DNA from 4 places in the Bradyrhizobium sp. CCBAU 51753 genome. Region 4 is predicted to be linked to each of the others. Evidence: riboswitches for the same ligand, from Rfam matches in the RefSeq annotation. Region 4 holds a riboswitch; each other region holds the start of a gene.
The links. Region 4 has a riboswitch for cobalamin ahead of XH93_RS03225 (TonB-dependent receptor). Riboswitches for the same ligand answer to the same signal wherever they lie in the genome.
Positions count from the first base shown of each region.

Region 1: another riboswitch for cobalamin. It lies ahead of metE (5-methyltetrahydropteroyltriglutamate--homocysteine S-methyltransferase); the one in region 4 lies ahead of XH93_RS03225 (TonB-dependent receptor).
Region 2: another riboswitch for cobalamin. It lies ahead of XH93_RS39120 (TonB-dependent siderophore receptor); the one in region 4 lies ahead of XH93_RS03225 (TonB-dependent receptor).
Region 3: another riboswitch for cobalamin. It lies ahead of XH93_RS16265 (DUF1636 domain-containing protein); the one in region 4 lies ahead of XH93_RS03225 (TonB-dependent receptor).

Region 1 is NZ_CP030037.1:2,629,891-2,635,126, reverse strand. It holds gene metE (5-methyltetrahydropteroyltriglutamate--homocysteine S-methyltransferase) at 214-2,559, opposite strand; cobalamin riboswitch at 2,661-2,864, opposite strand; gene XH93_RS11745 (hypothetical protein) at 3,222-3,455, shown strand; gene XH93_RS11740 (nodulate formation efficiency C protein) at 4,222-5,076, shown strand.
Region 2 is NZ_CP030037.1:8,507,365-8,512,600, reverse strand. It holds gene XH93_RS39140 (ABC transporter ATP-binding protein/permease) at 1-201, shown strand, start outside; gene XH93_RS39135 (hypothetical protein) at 354-743, shown strand; gene XH93_RS39130 (amidohydrolase family protein) at 889-2,379, shown strand; gene XH93_RS39125 (GTP-binding protein) at 2,396-3,325, shown strand; cobalamin riboswitch at 3,664-3,862, shown strand; gene XH93_RS39120 (TonB-dependent siderophore receptor) at 3,978-5,236, shown strand, end outside.
Region 3 is NZ_CP030037.1:3,682,628-3,687,863, forward strand. It holds gene cbiB (adenosylcobinamide-phosphate synthase CbiB) at 35-976, shown strand; gene cobD (threonine-phosphate decarboxylase CobD) at 988-1,953, shown strand; gene XH93_RS16255 (cobyric acid synthase) at 1,957-3,405, opposite strand; gene cobO (cob(I)yrinic acid a,c-diamide adenosyltransferase) at 3,417-4,070, opposite strand; cobalamin riboswitch at 4,107-4,313, shown strand; gene XH93_RS16265 (DUF1636 domain-containing protein) at 4,406-4,777, shown strand; gene cobW (cobalamin biosynthesis protein CobW) at 4,774-5,236, shown strand, end outside.
Region 4 is NZ_CP030037.1:711,570-716,805, forward strand. It holds gene XH93_RS03225 (TonB-dependent receptor) at 1-1,439, opposite strand, end outside; cobalamin riboswitch at 1,604-1,802, opposite strand; gene XH93_RS03230 (iron ABC transporter permease) at 1,916-2,959, shown strand; gene XH93_RS03235 (ABC transporter ATP-binding protein) at 2,956-3,729, shown strand; gene XH93_RS03240 (ABC transporter substrate-binding protein) at 3,729-4,562, shown strand; gene XH93_RS03245 (MBL fold metallo-hydrolase) at 4,666-5,236, opposite strand, start outside.

The DNA.
Region 1 (5,236 bases), 1.9 Mb from region 4:
GCGGATGTCCTCGCCGTAATCGAACCATCGGCTGTCCTCCTTTCGCCGGTGGAAGTCGGCACGTTGCCTAGCAGCGTCGCTCCTCCCGGACACACTTCCGCCCGGCCGCTAAAAGCGGCCGGGCTTTTTTCGCTCACCAAGGCCTCTCACGATTATCGAGCCCGCAAATCGTTGACCGCCGATCGGTCTTCTCGACGATAGACCAGACCCAGATCAACGGTCGGCTGGAGCGGATGCAGCGCGTAGTTCGCGGGCGGCGGAGACCATGTTGACCAGCGCGGGGCGAACCTCCTCCCATTTGCGCGTCTTCAGGCCGCAGTCCGGATTGACCCAGAGTTGCGAATCTTCCAGCCGCTTTCGAGCCAACGCCACGAGCTCTTTCATCTCGCCCGTCCCGGGCACGCGCGGAGAATGGATATCGTACACACCCGGCCCGATTTGATTCGGATATTTGTAGTTCCTGAACGCGTCGAGCAGCTCCATTTTCGAGCGCGACGTCTCGATTGAGATGACATCCGCGTCCATTGCAGCAATCGCATCGATGATGTCGTTGAATTCCGAGTAGCACATGTGGGTATGGATCTGGGTTTGATCGGCGACGCCCGATGAGCAGATGCGGAAGCAATCCCCGGCCCACTCGAGATAAGCCGTCCACTCCGACCGACGCGGTGGCAATCCTTCGCGCAGTGCAGCCTCGTCGATCTGGATCATGGCCGCACCAGCATGTTCGAGATCGCCGACTTCGTCCCGGATCGCGAGCGCAATTTGACGACAGACCTCACCTCGAGGAATATCATCGCGAACAAACGACCAGTTCAAGATCGTCACTGGTCCGGTCAACATCGCCTTCATCGGCTTCTTGGTTAGTGATTGCGCGTACCGCCACCAACCCACGGTGATCGGCTTCGGCCGTGAGACATCGCCAAACAAGATCGGCGGCCGGACACAGCGCGAGCCATAGGATTGTACCCAGCCGTTTTTGGTAAATGCGAAGCCGGCGAGTTGTTCGCCGAAGTACTGCACCATGTCATTGCGCTCGAACTCACCGTGCACGAGCACGTCCAGGCCAATGTCCTCCTGCCAACGTACGGCGCGCGCCGTCTCTTCCTTGAGGAACCTGTCGTATTGGCCGTCGCTCATCGCGCCTCGCGCGTGTGCTGCGCGAGCATTACGGACCTCTGCAGTCTGCGGAAACGATCCGATCGTGGTGGTAGGAAACGCCGGTAGTTTGAAGCGCTTGCGTTGGATCTCGGCACGGCTGGCAAATGCACTGGCGCGCCGACGCGTGGTCTGGTTGATCGCTCTCATCCGGACGGCGACACTGGCATCTCGGATCTTTGGCGAGGTCCCACGGTTTGTGGTGACGCGCTCCGATTCCGCAAGAACGTCCGAAACCTTCTGATCACCTGCGAGAGCCCGCGCCAAGGTCGCAAGCTCGCGAATCTTCTGAACCGAGAATGCAAGCCAACTCTTGACGTCTGACGCGAGCTCCGTCTCGAGTTCAACGTCGACCGGCACGTGAAGCAGCGAACAGGATGGGGCGATTTGTATGCAATCCTTGCCGAGCTTCGCGATAGCGGGATCGAGCCGCTGGCGCAGTGCCGACAAATTCGTCCGCCACACATTGCGGCCGTCTATCGCGCCGAGTGACACGACCTGGTCACTTCGCCCGGCGGTAATGATCTGGTCCAATAACGCTGGCGCCCGAACCAGATCGATGTGGAGCCCGGCGACAGGTAGGCGCAAGGCGGTGGGAAGATTGTCGCCGAGGTCGCCGAAATAGCTGGCGACCATGATCTTGATGGCCGGCCCTTCCTTGACGAGCCGGTCATAGGCATGTAGCAGGGATTTTTTTTCCCCCTCATCCAGATCGAGAACCAGGCATGGCTCGTCGAACTGAACCCAATTTGCCCCGCGTTTGGTCAATTCCTGCAGAACCTCGATATAGACCGGTATCAGGTCATCCAATAGTGACAGGGGCTGGAACGCAGGATCAGCACTCTTGCCCAGCTTTAGGAATGTGACCGGGCCGATCAGGACAGGGCGAGTCTGAAAGCCGAGGGACTTGGCTTCCTCATACTCCTCGATAGGCTTGCGAGAGGACAGCCTGAAAGTCTGTCCGCGGTGAAATTCCGGGACCATGTAGTGGTAGTTGGTGTCGAACCACTTGGTCATCTCCTGCGCGGGCGCGCCATCGCCGCGAGATCCGTATCCGCAACTCGCGCTCCGGCTGTCGTATTGTGAACCGCGTGCCATGGCGAAATACGTCTTGAGGGAAACGGGCTCGGCTTTCGAGGCGTAGACTTCCGGAATGGCGCCGACCATGACACTGGTGTCGAGCACCTGGTCGTACAGCGAGAAGTCGTTCGACGGAATGACGGTTACGCCGAGGGACTTCTGGCGCGCCCAGTTGGCGGCACGTAGGCCGGCTGCGTCCTCGAGCAACTGCTGTTCGCTGATTCTTCCGGCCCAATAGCTTTCGAGCGCGAGTTTGAGCTCGCGTCTTGGACCGATGCGCGGCATTCCGAGCGTGGCAACCGGAAGTGAGAGAAGAGACATAGCGCTAACCCCATGTTGGGGGCAAAGGCCATGGCGGACGCAGGCAGGAGAAGTCGCCCGAGCGACGGCTGCTTGGCGCACCACCGGGACACCCCGCCCGTGGATGAACATATTGTCGGGGCAGGTCTCCTGGCTCGCGGGTCATTGCCGCTGTCCGGCCTTCCCGAAGCCGCGCCGGCTTCAGTGACTCTGTTGGACAGTGGCTCGCCGCTCACAGTTGCGGGGGCAGCGCCGGCATTGGCACCGGCTTCCCTCTTGGCTCCGGATCAAACGGAAACCGGAGAACCTCGACGACTTGGATTATCGGCAAGAGAACTCGGCCGTCAACCTCTCAAATTGGTGCTGCGACCTCTCTTACGCGAATGACGCTCCACAGCCACGCTTGATCGCGACGTGGAAGCCACTCTCCAGTCATAGCATATCGGAATGACCATCTCGGAGGCGCCTTGGCGTCGGGCGGCGTGTCAGATCTGTGGAAGAGACGAATGCGGCCTGCACGATGAAGATCACGCCGCCGGGCAGGACGCTTTTCATGCGGCCCGGCTTTCGAACGGTTCATAGAGCACGCTTCGATGCATCCTTGCTTCTCCACCAATAACCATGGATCAGTGTCGGATAGGCGCAAAAGATATGCGCTAAATCCAGCAGCATGCTCAGCGAACATGTTGATTTGCGACCAGCCAATCCTGGTAGGCGTCACGCCGACGTTTTTGGTGATACTGGCCAAAGCAAGCATATTCAATCACCACAACGGAAAAGAGAGCCTCGCAATGAAAATGGCTGTTTGGAGTGTCCCCGACGTCTTTGCTGCTGCCGTCTTTACGATCGGTCTGTTCGACTGGGTCGCAAGACCATTTATGGGTCGCCCCGTCAGACAGATGCTCTCGAAAGTTTGAGTAGTTCAAGCCGAAGCTAGCAAGACCTGAGGCTTTGCTCTCGCCGGTCGACCCGACTGCGTGGAAGCGCAGGCCCTCTAATGTTGACTGCAGTGACGAGCAGGCAGACGACAGGCCGATAACGTTGCGCGGGCGCGGAATGCCACCGTCTCGTCCGCCTGCTCGATTCGTGAAGTTCCTTGCACGTCGATTCCAAATCGCTCGCCGCTGAAGGGCGGCTTCGCGTCGTTGTGGGCCGCAAAGTGCCAAGCACAACAGGCTGGGGCGCCCTCGGCGTTCGTAGCAGCGGCAACGACTCCGGACCACACGGATCGATGGCGGCATACCTGCTCCCATTGGTCGTCAAGACTCCGGCAGCAAGGCATTCGCCCCGCGCCATCGAAGATTCTGTGCGTGACAAGAATCATTCACGGAAGTCGCGGCAAATAGGCTGAATGGCAACATTTAAAACGTACCTGGGTCGGGAAGTCGACAAAGACGGCACAAATCCGGTGCGAACTTCCGGCTATTGCCTGGCACGAACAATGCAAGTCCTCAGCATGTCCAGGCTTCTCCTCCTGGGCAGGTCCAGCATTGCAAATTGAGGCTTTGGCTGACCACTGAAGTTAGCGGCGCGTGACAACGAGGGTCGGCGCCTGCTCGCGCGGGACATCGGCAGGCGCCCGCGTCACGTTGCCGCTAACTTCTTGCAATCGCGCATAGCACGTTCAGGAGGACGTCCCGCTTTGGAATTGACGTGTGGAGATAACCAGATGAGCCGGCAGCGATGAAGAAAATGTCTGGAAGGCGCATGCTTTGGCTCTGTATCGGTCGGTCGCTGATCTGCCTGGCCGGGCTGGCGGCGACGAGCAACAATGTTCGCGCCAACGACCACGCGCTTGTCGAAAGGGTCAAGTCAACGTGGCGCGCGCAAGATGGTGAAACTATAGAACAAATCATTTCCAAGGTCTCGAAGGTGGCTCACTTTGTGCCTCGATGGTGGGGAGTCGCTGAAGGAACTGACCGAACAGAATATGTTTATCTTTCATGGACCAGGCGCGCGGACAATAGATCAGACGAACAGTATGCTATCACCTGGAAGATCGCGACCGACGGGACGATTAAACTTGCGTCGACATATGCAAAGCCGATTGAATTGGGCTGGTGCGCCTTGGCGCTCTCGCTGATCGCCAGTGAAGTCACAGATGGAGAAACGGACGCAAATCTTCACTTTCTGCATGATCCGGCCAACTTCAACTTCGTGACGACTGCGCAAGGCAAGCTCGGCAATCTTCTGCGGCACGGCCGCTGCCATATCATTGAACCCGTTGCAGTGGATTACGTGTCGAAACCGAATGACAAGCCGAACGAGAAGGATGACCGGTGGCGCGTTCTGCTTTTGGTGAACTGCAAGATCCCAGGGCCCCATTATTTTACCCACAACGGCGTCATCACTTTCGAGAAGAGCGAGGGACAAGATTGGGAGCCGCAATCTTTCTTTGCCAAGCGTATCGCGGCCTTTCCTCCAGGCTCCTGGTTCGATCGGATAGAGCCAAGTGAACGGGAAGCAATAGAGGGGGCGCGAAAGGCCTCGGCCAATGGTCGCACCGAGCAAGATCGCAGCGCAGCTCCTGGACGCTGAGCGCCTCCGAATAGCAGCAAAGTACACGCGCTCGGAAGCGCTGACTTGTCCTGTTACGTCTTTGCGACAGACCGCGAGCCCCTCGCAGCTCGTCATAGGGCAGCAACGTTGCTCTCGGCCCATTGCGAAGCATCGATGCGATGACCAGGCAACGGCGTGC
Region 2 (5,236 bases), 1.3 Mb from region 4:
CTGGTGCAGACCGCGCTGGAAGAGCTGATGCGCCACCGCACCACGCTGGTGATCGCGCACCGCCTCGCCACCGTGCTGTCCTGCGACCGCATCCTGGTGCTGGACCAGGGCCGGATCGTCGAGCAGGGCACCCACGCCGAGCTGGTCGCCGCCGGCGGCCTCTACGCCCGGCTGGCCCGGCTGCAGTTCGAGGGGATTTGAGGGACGAGAGACGTCGTGCGCTCCGCCTATGCGATTCCTATGCGATCGCCGGCTGCCTCCCCTCGAAAACCTATTCCCGCGCAAGGATAGTCGCGCCGCGCCGGACTTCCCTCGATCGCCGAAGGAGCATCGGCGCGCGGGGTGTTCGACTGATGCAGGTGAAAGCGACCGAACCGGCGACGAGGCTACTCCGCGCCTGGCAGCTCGCCGTGCTGCGCTTTGCCGTGACGCTCGACGACGATGATCGGGTGCATGTTCTCGGCGTGGCCGGCGAGGTCGACCGGCTGGGCGGCGCGAGCGGCGACGCCTTCCACTTCTTCCGCAGGACGACCGCGGAATTGTGCGCGGCGATCTCCGCTGAGGGCACGGATCAGGACGCCGTCATCCAGCGGTTTCTGGCGCAGCTCGATAATCCGAGGCTCAGGCGTGCGTTCGAAGCGGCCATCACCAAGGACCGCACGCCGCCGAAAATCGTCACCAGCCGGTTGAAGCCCCGCAACGATCTCTGTAGAGGTCTGCCGTCGCGGCGTACGGGGACGTAAGCACGCGCCGCTCCACTCACGCCGCTCGCCGGATATTCCATTACAGCATGTCGCTACAACCCTGGCCGGGTTGCTGCGATCGGTGTGATGCGCTTCTCTGTGCCAGAGAACAGGTCGGTCGGCTTTGGAATGCAGGAGTGGTGAGATGGGTGGCTTGGTGATCAGCGGCGGCCGGGTGGTGGATCCGGCAAGCGGAATGGACGCTGTCGGCGATGTCGCCGTCGTGGACGGCAAGATCGCCGCCGTCGGCACCGGGCTCGGCGGCGCCGAGCGGCAGATCGACGCCACCGGGCTCGTGGTGGCTCCGGGGTTCATCGACCTTCACGCCCACGGCCAGACCATTCCGGCCGACCGCATGCAGGCGTTCGACGGCGTCACCACCACGCTCGATCTCGAGGCCGGCGTGCTGCCGGTGGCATCCTGGTACAAGCGCCAGGCCGAGAAGGGGCGGGTGCTGAACTACGGCGCCGCCGCCAACTGGGCGTTCGCACGGATCGGCGCCATGACCGGCTCGAACGCGGAAAGCTCGCTGGAGTCGTTCGGCGCCGCGATGCGCGATCGGCGCTGGATCGAGAATGTCGCGACCGACAGCGAAGTCGGCGGCATCCTCGAGCGCCTCGCCAATGGACTGAACGAGGGCGGCATCGGCATCGGCATTCTCAACGCCTATGCCCCGGGTGCCGGGGTGCAGGAGCTGACCGCGGTGTGCCAGCTCGCGGCCAATCATGCGGTGCCGACCTTCACCCATGTCGCCTACATGTCGCGCATCGACCCCGAGAGCGCCGCCGAAGCCTATATCCGGCTGATCGGCTATGCCGGCGCCACCGGCGCGCATATGCACATCTGCCATTTCAATTCGTCGAGCAAGACCGATATCGAGCGCTGTGTGGGGTTGATCGCCAAGGCGCAGGCGCAGGGCCTGCCGATCACGGTGGAGGCCTATCCGTATGGCACCGGCTCGACAGTGCTGGCGGCGACCTTCTTCAGCGATCCAAAATTCGAGGAGCGCAACGGCCTCGGCTACGAGTCGGTGCAGCGCGTCACCGACGGACACCGCTTCGGCAGCCGCGAGGAGCTGCTGGCGGCGCAGGCCGAAGACCCGTCCGCGTTGGTGCTGTGGCACGTGCTCGATATCGAGAACAACGCGCATCACCGCGACCTGCTCGACATGGCGGTGCTGTATCCCGGCGGCGCCATCGCCTCCGACGCGATGCCGTGGACGCTGTCGAACGGCAAGCCGTACAGCGGCGATGCCTGGCCGCTGCCTGACGATGCCACGTCGCATCCGCGCTCGGCGGGCTGCTTCACCCGCTTCATCCGCGAATGGGTGCGCGAGCGCAGAAAAGTCTCGCTGCTCGAGGGCATCCGCAAATGCGCGCTGATCCCGGCCGAAATTCTCTCGGCGAGCACGCCGGCGATGCGCGCGAAGGGCCGGCTGCAGGCCGGCGCCGATGCCGACGTCGTGGTGTTCGACTACGAGACCTTGAGCGACCGCGCCACCTTTTCGGCGATGAACCGTCCGGCGGAGGGCGTGCGCCATCTCGTGGTCAGCGGCCAGCCGTTGATCAACGATGGCGTGCTCGATGTCGCGGCGCGGCCGGGCCGCCCGGTGCGCCGGCCCATCACTGGGGGCTGACGTGCAAGCCCAAGTCCTGCCGGTCCCGATCCTGCTGGTCGCGGGCTTTCTCGGGGCGGGCAAGACCACGGTCGTCAACCATCTCCTGGCGCACGCCGAGGGCCGGCGCATCGCTGCCGTGGTCAACGATTTCGGCGCCATCAACATCGATGCCGAGCTGATCGCAGGTAGCAGCGATGGCGTGGTCAGCCTGAGCAATGGCTGCATCTGCTGCACGCTGGAAGGCGATCTGATCCGCACGCTGGCCACGCTGCTGCGGCGCGACCCGCGCCCGGAGTTCATCGTGATCGAGACCAGCGGCATCGCCGATCCTTCCGACATCGTGCGCAATTTGATGGATCCGGTGATCTGGAAGGAGGCGCCGCTGGAGACGGTGCTGTGCGTGGTCGATGCCACGCAGCCTCCGGCCGCATTGAACGACGCGCTGCTGCGCTCGCAGCTCCGCGCGGCCGATGTGGTGGCGTTGAGCAAGGTGGACCTCGCGGACCCTGGCGCGCGCGCGGCGACGCGTGAGGCGATCCGCGCACAGCGTCCGGCGGCCGTGGTGGTCGACGCCGATCACGGCGAGGTACCCGCCGCGCTGCTGTTCCCGATCGACCCGGACCGCATGCCGGAGCCGCGCGACGTGACACCGCGCCGCCCGGCGGCGGATCGGTTCGAGACGCTGAGCTGGACGTCGGACCGGCGCATCGTGCTGCCGCGGCTGCAGCAGGCGATCGGCCGGTTGGCGCCAAAGCTCGCGCGGGCAAAGGGCCTGTTCGAGACGGTCGAGCAGCCCGGGCGGCTGACGGTGTTTCAACTCGCCGGCGGACGCGCGACCTTGGCGGCCGGCGGCGCGCCCACGCCCGGCGTGCCGCGAACACGCATCGTCTTCATCGCCGAGATGGGCGCGCTGTCGCGCGCCGAGATCGATGCGGTGATGCAAGGATGTGTTGAAGCGGGATGACATGAAGCATAAGTTTTCCGTCACCCCCGCGCAAAGGCTTCGCCTTTGTCGCTGGAGGAGCGCGCTCTTGCGCGCGTCTCGAAGGGTCGACGGCCACCGGCCGGGCCGTGCATCCTTCGAGACGCGGCCAAGTGGCCGCTCCTCAGGATGACGGGGCAACAGTCTCAGCGCTGCGTGAGTTATCCGTCACCCCCGCGCAAAGGCGAAGCCTTTGCGCGGGGATGACGGGGCAAACAGTCTGTGCGTCAGACACCGCTAGCGCTGTGTCGCTTCCGCCGCACCATCTCGCAAACGATGCGTGTGACATTCACGTCGAATTGACACCCCCGGAGCCGGCACCTATCGTTCCGCCCGACGGTTCTCCTTCGGGGGATCAAAAGGGAATGCGGTGCGGGTGACATCCCAATGCCGCGGCTGTCCCCGCAACTGTAGGCGGCGAGCCTCTCGTCAATTTGCCACTGGTCCGTCAGGCCCGGGAAGGCGGCGACAGGCGACGACCCGCGAGCCAGGAGACCTGCCGTCAGTCGTGGTCACACGCGAGCACATCGGGCGGGGCGTCCTGGTGGGGATCGGCGTATTACCTTGGGTGTCCCTTGGGGTGATGCGGTGTCCGCGTTCGCGGTGACGTGCCACGTTACCCGCGAGTCCGTTCATGTCGTCCCCCGCCTCCGTCGCGCTCAGGTCGCGCCTCGGCTTCATTTGCTCCCTGTCATCACTGTTGTTGCCGGCCGAAGCGCTCGCGCAGACCGCCCGATCAACCACCGTGCTCGATCCGGTCGAGGTGTCGCCGCCCGCCGCCGCCAAGCCGAAGCGCGCCGAGCGCAACGGCGCCACCACCGCTGCGCGGCCCCGGCCACGACCTGCGGCGCCCGCCGCGGCCGCCACTGGCTTGTCGCAACCTGTCGCTTCGTCCGGATCGGGCGCGCCATCTCCGACCCTCAACGCCAACACGCCGGGCGGCACCGGCAGCCGTCTCAACCTGACGCCGCTGCAGACGCCGGGCAGCGTCGAGATCATCCGATCGCAAACCATCGAGGAGCGCGGCCAGCATAATGTGACCGACGCCGTCACCCAGAATGCGGCCGGCTTCACCGCAACGCCGGCGCCCGGCAATGGCGGGCTGTCGTTCAGCACCCGCGGCTTCGCCGGCAGCAATTCGGTGATGACGCTGTATGACGGCACCCGCTTCTATATCGGCTCCGGCACCCTGACGTTCCCCTACGACACCTGGTCGACCGAGCGCATCGAGGTGCTGCGCGGCCCGGCCTCGGTGCTGTACGGCGAGGGCGCGATCGGCGGCGTCATCAACGTGATCCCGAAGAAGCCGCTCAATACGCCGTACAACGAAGCCGCGGTGTCGCTCGACAGCAACATGACGAAGCGGCTCTCGGTCGACAGCACCGGCCCGATCAATCCCAATGTGTCCTACCGCATCAACGCCACCGGCAACATGTCGGACGGTTTTGTCGATCGCGACAAGAGCTCGAACGGGGTGGTCTCCGCCGCGGTGCGGGTGCAGGCCTCGGAGAATCTCGCCTTCACGCTGTCGGAGGACTATGGCGACCGCAGCCCGTCGCGCTATTTCGGCACGCCGCTGGTCGGCGGCACCATCCTCGATACGCTCCGCTTCAAGAACTACAACGCGCTGGACAGCACCATCCGCTACCGGGACAGCTGGACCCGGTTCAAGACCGAGTGGGATGTCGCCGACGGCATCAGGATCAACAACACGCTGTATTATCTCAACAGCCAGCGGCACTGGCGCGACATCGAGAACTACACCTTCAATCCGAAGACCCAGCTGATCGATCGCACCAGCTATATCGAGATCCTCCACGACCAGAAACAGTCCGGCAACCGGATGGACGCAACGTTCAGTGGTCGCGTCTTCGGCCTTGCCAACCAGTTCGT
Region 3 (5,236 bases), 3.0 Mb from region 4:
GCGCATCAGGGGAGGCCGAGGCGGGAGAAGGTGTGTGGTTTTTGCGGGAGCGATGGCAGTGGCGATGGCGCTGGATGCCTTGATCGGCTGGCCAAACTGGCTGTTCGCGCGCGTCGGCCATCCCGTGACCTGGCTCGGCCGTCTGATCGATGCGGTCGATGGCGGCTGGAACCGGAGCTCCGATCCACCGGCGCTGCGTCGCGCGGCGGGTGTTGCGGGAGCACTTCTCGTGATCGCCTTGGCGGTCGCGCTTGGCTGGGCCGTTCAGACCGTGCTCGGCTCGGGATGGGTACGCGTGATCGTGGTGGGAATTTTGGCATGGCCGCTGGTTGCCTTGCGCTCGCTGCATGATCATGTCGCTGCGGTGGCACATCCGCTCGCATCGGGCGATATCGCGGGGGCGCGCGCTGCGGTGTCGCAGATCGTGGGGCGCGATCCGGCCACGCTCGACGAGGCCGGCATTGCGCGCGCGACGATCGAGAGCCTCGCCGAGAATGCGTCCGACGGCATCGTGGCCCCGGTGTTTTGGGGCGCGCTGTTCGGGCTGCCCGGCATCGTCGGCTACAAGGCGATCAACACGCTGGACTCCATGATCGGCCATCGCACCGCGCGGCACGAGGCGTTCGGCTGGGCCGCGGCGCGCATCGATGATGTCGCCAACCTGATCCCGGCGCGGCTGACCGGCGTGCTGTTCGTGCTGCTCGCGCCGTGGTCTTCGCAGGCATGGGTATGCATGCTGCGGAACGCGAAACGCCATCGTTCGCCGAATGCCGGCTGGCCGGAAGCTGCGATGGCCGGCGCGCTCGGCGTGCGGCTCAGCGGCCCCCGCATCTATCACGGCAGCACCGCGGATGAGCCGTGGCTGAACGAGGGCGCGCGCGATCCGGATGCCGCCGATATCAGCGCAGGACTGAAACTCTATCGCCGCGCCATGCTGTTATTGGCCGGGGTATTCGTCGTGCTTGCGTTGCTGTAAGAGGGCGGGGCATGCAAGAGCACGGCGGAAATCTCGATGTCGCCCGGCAGCGCTTCGGCGGCCGCGCAGAGGACTGGATCGACCTGTCGACGGGGATCAACCGGGTGCCTTATCCCGACGTCGACGTGGAGCCGCAGCAATGGAGCGCGCTGCCGTCGCGAGCCGACATCGAATCCCTCCATCAGGCGGCGCGGCAGGCTTACGCGACCGGCGCGCCGATCGTGGCGCTGGCGGGCGCGCAGGCGGCCATTCAGTTGCTGCCGCATTTGACTCCCCGGGGACGGGCGCGCATTCTCGGGCCGACCTACAATGAATATGCCGCGGTGCTGCGGGCCGCAAGTTGGGACGTCGCCGAGGTGTTCGATCCCGGCGCGCTGGCGGGTGCCGATCTCGCCGTTGTCGTCAATCCGAACAATCCGGATGGGCGCTGTCATGATCGGCGCGATTTGCTTGCGCTGTTGCCGCGCATTGGGCGGCTCGTCATCGATGAGAGCTTTGCAGACGCTGCTCCGAGCCTGTCGCTCGCACCGGAAGCGGGGCGGCCGAACCTCCTGGTCCTGCGTTCCTTCGGCAAGTTTTACGGGCTGGCCGGCTTGCGGCTCGGCTTTGCGATCGGCAGCGAGCGGGATATCGCAGGCCTTGCCGCGATGGCGGGACCCTGGCCGGTGTCGGGCGCCGCAATCGCGATCGGTCGGCGCGCGCTACTCGATCGCGACTGGGCAAACGCGACGGCCAAGCGGCTGGCGAGCGACAGCGTCAGGCTCGACGCGGCGGTGCGATCGCAAGGCTGGACGCTGGTCGGCGGCACGCCGCTGTTCCGGCTTTACGAGACCGGCGATGCGCTGGCGGCGCAGGAGAAGCTTGCGCGCGGAATGATCTGGTCGCGCGTGTTCGCGCAGAAGCCGGGATGGTTGCGGCTCGGTCTGCCCGGCAATGAGAGCGAATGGGCGCGCCTTGCGGAGGTGCTGGCGCGCTGACGGTCAGCGGGCCAGCGCGAATATCCCGTCGACATCGAGATGCGCCTCGATGTGATCGGCGAGCGCGTCGAGCGCGCTCTCGACTCTGGCGCCGTAAGGCTGGTCCGTCGCGGCAATATCGAGTTTTGCGAGGAACGACTTGCGAAAATCGTCCGATGCGAACAGGCCGTGCAGATAGCTGCCGTGAACGCGTCCATCGGTGGAGATGGCGCCTTCCGGCTCGCCATCAACAACCGCAAATGGCCGCGCGCGGTCCGGCCCGTCGGTGCGTCCGATGTGGATCTCGTAGGCGCTGATCGCCTGATCCGTCGCGGCGTGGACGGCGCTGACGCGCGTCAGCGTCTTCTGCTCGGTCATGGTGGTCGCGACGTCGAGCAGCCCGAGGCCGGGAGTTTCGCCGGCGGGGCCCTCGATTCCTTCGGGATCGGCGACGGTTTGCCCGAGCATCTGGTAGCCGCCGCATAGGCCGAGCACATGGCCGCCGCGGCGATGATGCGCCCACAGATCAATGTCCCAGCCCTGCGCGCGCAGGAAGGCGAGGTCGCCTCGCGTCGATTTCGAGCCGGGCAGGATGACGAGCTTTGCGTCGCCCGGGATGGCCTCGCCAGGACGCACCATGACGAGATCGACGCCGGACTCAAGCTTCAGCGGATCGAGATCGTCGAAATTGGCGATCCGCGACAGCGCGAGAAAGGCGATCTTGCACTGGCCCACCTTGCGGGCGTCGCCAAGGCCGAGCGCATCCTCGGCCGGCAGCTCGCCGGCGCGGCTGAACCAGGGCAGCACGCCAAAGCCGCGCCACGCGGTGCGGGCCTCGATCAGCCGGTAGCCGTCGTCGAACAGCGTGGGATCGCCGCGGAATTTGTTGATGACAAAGCCCTGGATCATCGCGGCGTCTTCAGGGTCGATCACCGTCTTGATGCCGACCAGCTGCGCGATCACGCCGCCGCGGTCGATGTCGCCGACCAGCACCACCGGCACGTCGGCCTTGCGGGCAAAGCCCATATTGGCGATGTCTGCCTTGCGCAGATTGACCTCGGCCGGGCTGCCGGCGCCCTCGACCAGCACCAGATCGGCGCGCGCCTTCAGCCGTGCAAAACTCTCCAGCACCGCGCCCATCAATGTCGGCTTGATGGCGGCATATTCGCGCGCGCGGGCGGTAGCGACGCGCTTGCCCTGCACGATGATCTGGGCGCCGACATCGCTCTCCGGCTTCAGCAGCACCGGGTTCATGTCGGTGTGCGGCGCGACGCCGGCGGCGAGCGCCTGCAGCGCCTGGGCGCGGCCGATCTCGCCGCCGTCGACGGTGACGGCCGCGTTGTTCGACATGTTCTGCGGCTTGAACGGCAGCACGCGCAAGCCGCGGCGTTTGGCGGCGCGCGCCAGGCCCGCGACGATGAGCGACTTGCCCACGTCCGAGCCGGCACCCTGGATCATCAATGCGCGCGCCATGGCGATCTCAGTCAGAACTCGACGCCCGGCTGGGCCTTGATGCCGGAGCGGAACGGATGCTTGACCAGCGTCATCTCGGTGACGAGGTCGGCGATCTCGATCAACTCGTCCTTGGCGTTACGCCCGGTGAGCACGACATGGGTCATCGGCGGTTTTGACGTGGTCAAAAATTCGACGACGTCGGCGATCGCGAGATAATCGTAGCGCAGCGCGATGTTGATCTCGTCGAGCACCACCATGCGCAAGCTCGGATCCGCGATCAGCTCCTTGGCCTTTTCCCAACCGGCCTGCGCCGCCGAGATGTCGCGGGCGCGATCCTGCGTCTCCCAGGTAAAACCTTCGCCCATGGCGTGGAATTGGCAGAGATCGCCGAAATGTCCGGTGAGCAGGCGGCGCTCGCCGGTATCCCAGGCGCCCTTGATGAACTGCACCACGGCGCAGGGGAAACCGTGCGCCACGCAGCGCACGATCATGCCGAACGCCGAGGACGATTTTCCTTTGCCGGCGCCGGTATGAACGATGATCAGGCCTTTTTCGCCGCTCTTGGTCGCCATGATCTTGTCACGGGCGACCTTCTTCTTCGCCATCCTGGCGGCATGCCGCGCCTCCTGCGACGAGCCGGCGTCCGCGGCTTCGTCCTCAGTGGTGTTTGCATCGGAAGTCATGACGTTCCTTTGGCTTGACAAGTTGGAGCCGTGGACGAATGGTGGGCCCGCGTTGGTTCCTGTCCTACGACAGGCGAAGAGGGAATGCGATAGGGCGAAAGCCCGAAGCGCAGCCGCCCCCGCGACCGTGACCGGAGAGATTCCCAAAGCCACTGATTCCCTGACGGAATCGGGAAGGCGGGGATCAAAGGACAAAATCCTGCTCCGCAAGCCGGGAGACCTGCCAGCGCAGTGATGTGAGAACCGGCGGACGGGGTGTTCCGCGACGGGGAACGAACCTTGTTCATCGTCGGTTCGGTTGCCTCATCGCCCCCGCTGCCAATCTGGGATGGGCGATGAGCGTTACACTGCATGTCTGCATCACCTGCCGCGCCGGGCAGACGCTGGCCGAAGGTGAAATCCCGCCCGGTGCGCGGCTGCATGCCGCGCTGCTCGACGCCGGCGTGCCCGACGGCGTCAATCTGGTTCCCGTCGAATGCCTGTCGGCCTGCAGCCAGGGCTGCTCGGTCGCGCTCAGCGCGCCCGGCCGTTGGTCCTATGTCTATGGTCGGCTGTCCGCGGAAAATGCACAGGATGTGATCGCAGGCAGCGCCGCCTATGCGGCGGCGCCCGACGGCATCGTGCCGTGGCGCAGCCGCCCGGAAATCTTTCGCAAGCAATCGCTCGCCCGCATCCCGCCCGTCGTCCTACCCGAGGCCGCAGAATGAACGCGCTCACCAAAATTCCGGTCACCGTCGTCACCGGCTTTCTCGGATCGGGCAAGACCACGCTGATCCAGCATCTGATCAGGAACGCCAACGGCAAGAAGCTGGCGGTGCTGGTCAACGAATTCGGCAGCGAAGGCGTCGACGGCGAGATTCTGAAATCCTGCGCCGATGCCGATTGTCCGGCCGAGAACATCGTCGAGCTCGCCAATGGCTGCATCTGCTGCACCGTCGCCGACGATTTCATCCCGGCGATGGAGCAGCTTTTGGCGCGCCCGGTGAAGCCGGATCACATCGTGATCGAAACATCGGGCCTCGCGCTGCCAAAGCCGCTGCTCAAAGCATTCGACTGGCCCGAGATTCGTTCGCGCATCACGGTCGACGGCGTGATCGCGCTGGCCGATGCCGAGGCCGTTGCCGCCGGCCGCTTTGCGCCCGATCCGGCTGCGGTCGATGCGCAGC
Region 4 (5,236 bases):
TCGAGCGGCGTCGCCTGCGCATCGAACGCGAACGGCGCATTCGGGTCATAGCGGTCGCGCGCCGAAAGGTGGGTGTTCTGCACCCGTGCGCCATACGAAAAATCAGTCGTCGGCAGCACGCCGATGGTGTGCTGCCAATAGCCGGCCACGGACTGCTGCTCGAGATTGTAGATGTGGGTGGGGTCGACGCCCTGGAAGGCGCCGCGCGCCTGGCGGAACGTCGTGTCGTAATAATCGATACCGGTCAGGATCGTCGACGGCATGCCCAGCATGATGGTCTTGACGCTGAGCCGTGGCGTCAGCGACGAGGTGTCGAGCGCCGCGTCGTTGTAGGTCGAGGCGAAGCTGATGGTCGGCACCGTGCCGAAGAACGCGCTCTGGGTGTCGCGCTGCCGCCAGCCGCCGTCGACGATCAGGTCGACGCCGTTGATCAGGGTCTTGGTGAAGCCGGTGGTGACGCTCGCGGTCTGCTGGTTGGCGTGGTCGAACGGCGTGGCGGCGCCGCGCCGATCGGTGGCGAGCTCATTGAGCCCGATCGACGGATCGACCAGCCGGCCGCCGGGCAGGCCGAGCTTCTGGTCGCTGCCGGTGACGGTCAGGAACGCGGTGAAATCAGGCGTGGTGTAGTTGACGTTGCCGACCGCGTTGCGCTGGTCGAGCGCATTGTTGACGCGATAGCCGTCGGACTTGATGCCGTTGCCATAGAACGAGGTCGACCACGGCCCCGCATTCAGCGCGGCGGACACCGCGGCCATCCGGGTGTTGAACGAGCCGACACCGCCTTCGGTGCGGATCGTCGCCGGCGGGCCACCGACGCCGGTCTTGGTGATGATGTTGACGACGCCGCCGACCGCGTTGTCGCCATAGAGCACGGCGCCGCTGTTGCCGCGGGTGATCTCGATGCGCTCGATCGAATCGATCGGGATGGTGGTGAGGTCGAAGCCGGCCTTGTCGATGTCGTTGAGGCGGCGTCCGTTGAGCAGGAACAGCGTGTTGTCGGAGGCGAACGCGCCGAAGCCGCGCAGGTCGACCGCGGTCTTGGCGCCGTTCGGGCCGCCATAGAGCGATTGCAGCTGCACGCCCGGCACCTGCGCCAGAATCTCCGGCAGTGATTGCGTCGGCGAATGCGCGATGTCGTCGGCGGTGATCACGGTGGAGGAGGCGCCGACGATGCCGGCGAACTGCCGGCCGCCGCCGCCACTGCCGGTCCCCGATGCCGTGCCTGACGACGCCGTGTTCGATCCGGGTCCGGTGCCCGTATTACTGGACTGTGAACTGCCTGGTGCGCGGCGGCGCGGGGCAGGCGTTTCATCGGTGGTCGGCTTGGCGCGGGTGACGTTCTGCTCGCCCGGCTTGGTGACCTCGATCGGAGGGAGCTCTCCGGCGACAGCGACCTGCTGCGCCCGCGCCGCGGCGGTGAAGAGCGCCGGCGCAAGCATTGTCATCGCGAGCAGAAGCGCGCGACGCGGCCGGATGGAAGGGAAGGAGAACATAGGCGAGGCCTCGGAATGACGGCAGTGGCACGTCACCGCGACCCAGTCTCACCATCGTGCTGGAAGCCTCAGGTGAAGCCAATGCCTGTACTCCCCGACCGACATCGTCGCGTGTGACCACGGTTGACGGCAGGTCTCCTGGCTCGCGGGTCGTTACCCTTCGTCGCCTTCCCAGGACCGAGATTCCCAGTGGCCTGTGACGAAGGATTCACCGCCTACAGTTGCGGGGGCAGCCGCGGCCTGGAGGAAGTTTCCTCGTACCGCATTCCCTTTTTATCCCACTAAGGAACCGTCCCGGTCATCTAGGGTTCGGCAGGGCGCCAGAGTCAATCCCGGCGGAAACGGGGCCGGCGTCCGGCGGCCACGGTTTTTGCCGTGTGTCGCTTGTCTGCCACGGCGATCGCTGTAAGAGCATGGATACGATGAGCGTGCAGGATTTTGCTTTTGCGGCCGAGGTCGCGGCGCGGCGCCGGTGGGGCGCGGCCGCGGCGTTGGCCGCGCTCGTGGTGCTGTTGACGCTGCTCTCGCTCGGCACCGGGCCGGTGCGGCTGTCGCCGCTCAGCGTGACCGAGGCGCTGTTCGGCGGCGGCAGCGACGTCGCGCAGGTGATCGTGCGCGAGATCCGTCTGCCGCGCACTATCCTGGCGGTTGCGATCGGCGGCATTTTGGGATTGTCGGGCGCGGCGCTCCAGGGGCTGCTGCGCAACCCGCTGGCCTCGCCGTCGCTGTTCGGCGCGCCGCAATCGGCGGCATTCGGCGCGGTGCTGGTGATCGCGCTCGGGCTTGCCGACGTGCGTTCCTATGCGCTGCCGGTGGTGGCGATCATCGCCGCGTTCGGCTCGGTGTTCGCGCTGCTTGCGATCGCCGGCCGCAATGCCGGGCTGTTGATCCTGATCCTCGCCGGGCTCGCGATCTCGAGCTTCGCGGGCGCCGCCACCGCGCTGGTGATGAACCTCTCCAGCAATCCGTTCGTGGTGCTCGAGATCGCGTTCTGGCTGCTCGGCTCGCTGGAGGACCGCAGCTTCGTCCATGTCGCGCTGGCGCTGCCTTTCATCGTCGCCGGTGCCGCCATCCTGCTCAGCCAGGCCAGCGCCTTCCGCGCGCTGACGCTGGGTGAGGAGGCGGCGCAGAGCCTTGGCGTCGATGTCGGCCGGCTGCGGCTCTTGGTGATCACCGGCGTCGCGCTCGGTGTCGGCGGCGCGGTCGCGGTGACAGGCACGATCGGCTTCATCGGCCTGGTGGCGCCGCATCTGATGCGTCCGCTGATCGGTCACGATCCGGCGCGGCTGCTGGTGCCGAGCGCGCTCACTGGATCGGCGCTGCTGCTCGCTGCCGACATCGCGGTGCGCATCATCCCGTCGACCTCGGACATCAAGGTCGGCGTCTTGACCTCGATCATCGGCGTGCCGTTCTTCCTCTATCTGATCATGCGCGAACGCCGCGCGCTCGGCGGAGGCGTGGCATGACGCTGCTTGCCGCAACCAATCTCGATACCTCGCTCGGCAGCCGCAAGGTGCTGCACGATATCTCGCTGTCGCTCGCCGCAGGCCATCTCGTCGCGCTGGTCGGCCCGAACGGCGCCGGCAAGACCACGCTGCTGCGGGCGCTGGCCGGGCTGATTCCATCCGGCGGCGAGATCAGGATCGGCGGCAATGCATTGTCGACGCTGTCGCTGCGCGAGCGGGCAAAACGCTTCGCCTATCTGCCGCAGGGCCACATGGTGCACTGGCCGCTGCCGGCGCGCGACATCGTCGCGCTCGGCCGCTATCCGCACGGCGCGACCGATCCGGCGCGGCTGTCGCCGAAGGATATCGAGGCCGTGCTGCGGGCGATGCAGGCGGTCGACGTCACGGAATTCGCCGATCGCCGCGTCACCGAGCTCTCCGGCGGCGAGCGCAGCCGCGTCGCGCTGGCCCGCGTGCTCGCGGTCGAGGCGCCGGTGATTTTGGCCGATGAGCCGACCGCCTCGCTCGATCCGCGCCACCAGATCGATGTGATGCAAAAACTGCGCAACGTCGCCGATACCGGCGTACTGGTCGTCGTTGTGACCCATGATCTCGGACTTGCCGCGCGCTTCGCCGATCACGTGCTGGTGCTATCGGAGGGCCGGCTGGCCGCACAGGGCGCGCCCGGCGCGGCGCTGTCGGAAAACGTGCTGGCTGAGGTGTTTCGGGTTCGCGCCTATCGCGCCGAATATCAGCGCGAGGCCGTCATCGTGCCGTGGGCGGACGTCTGATGCGCTGGCGGCTCACAGCACTGGCTGCTGCGGCGTGGCTGATGTCGTGCGACGCCGCGTCGGCTGCCGGCCCGCGCATCGTCTCGATGAATGTCTGCAGCGACCAGCCCGTGCTGTCGCTGGCCGATCCGGACCAGATCCTCGGCCTCAGCCGTTTTGCTCGCGATGCTTGGCAGTCCTGGGCGGCGGATAAGGCACAGCGCTACCCGACGCTGTCGGGCGGGGCCGAGGACGTGCTGGTGCTCAAGCCGGACATTGTTGTCGTCAGCCTGTTCGACAAGCGCGCGACGCGCGATCTGTTGAAGGCGCAGGGGCTGAATCTCGTCGAATTCACGGTGCCGCGGACGCTGGACGAGGTGCAAGAGCAGATCCGCGCCATGGGCGACGTGCTGCAGCATCCGGATCGCGCGCAAGCCGAGATCGCGCGGCTCGATGCCGCGATCGCCCGCGCGCGGGCGGCGGCGAGCGATCGTCACTATCGCGTGCTGCCGCTGGAGCGGCGCGGCTTTGTGGCGGGCGACGACAGTCTGATCAACTCGCTGCTGCGCGAAGTGGGGCTCAGCAATGCCGCCGGCGAACTCGGTTTCCATGCCGGCGGCTTTGCCTCGCTGGAGGCGATCGTCAAACTGCGGCCGGATTTCATCCTGGTGGCGGAAGCCGGCGATCGTGCCGAGGATGACGGCCGCGCCTTCCTGCTGCATCCCGCGCTGCAACGCTTCTACCCGCCGGACAAGCGCATCGTGCTGCCCGAGCGGCTCACCGTCTGCGGCGGCGTGATGCTGGCCGATGCGCTGGATCGGCTCACCGCGGAGCTGCAGCGCGTGACGCGCTGATGGTGTAGCTGCGTAGCCCGGATGCAGCGCAGCGAAATCCGGGAAAGTCGTTCCGCGGAGGGATTGGCCCCGGATTGCGCTGCGCTTCATCCGGGCTACGGGATCATCCCATCACCACCGGCCCGCCCGCCTTCTTCCAGGCGTCGATGCCGCCTTCGATGTGCGCGGTGTTCGCAAGCCCCGCCTTCTTCGCGGCCGCCACCGCCATCGCCGAGCGCTCGCCGAAGGCGCAGAAGAACACGACGCGACGGCCGGTCGCGGCTGCGACTTCGCGCAGCATGCCGCCGGGCTGCAGCGTGGCGCAGATCCCGGGATAGGGCGCGTGCAGCGCACCCGCCAGCGTGCCGTGCTTGGCGCGTTCGGCGACCTCGCGCAGATCGACCAGCAGGATGTCGGGCCGGCCGAGGCTGGCGATGGCGTCCCGCGCTGACAGCGCGAGACCTTCCTTGGCGAGCTCGTCCTGGTGCAGGCCGACATGCATGTTGGCGGGCAGCACGACGTCCATCAGCTTCGGGTTCGGCAGATTGAGGTTGTTCATCAGCTCGACATAGGCGTCGATCGACTTCACCTGCAGCCGCGGATTGTAGCGCTTCTCCTCGCCGATGGTGGAGACGGTGTCGCCCTTGTAGTCATGGGCGGGGAACACCATCGTTTCGTCCGGCAGCTTCAAGAGG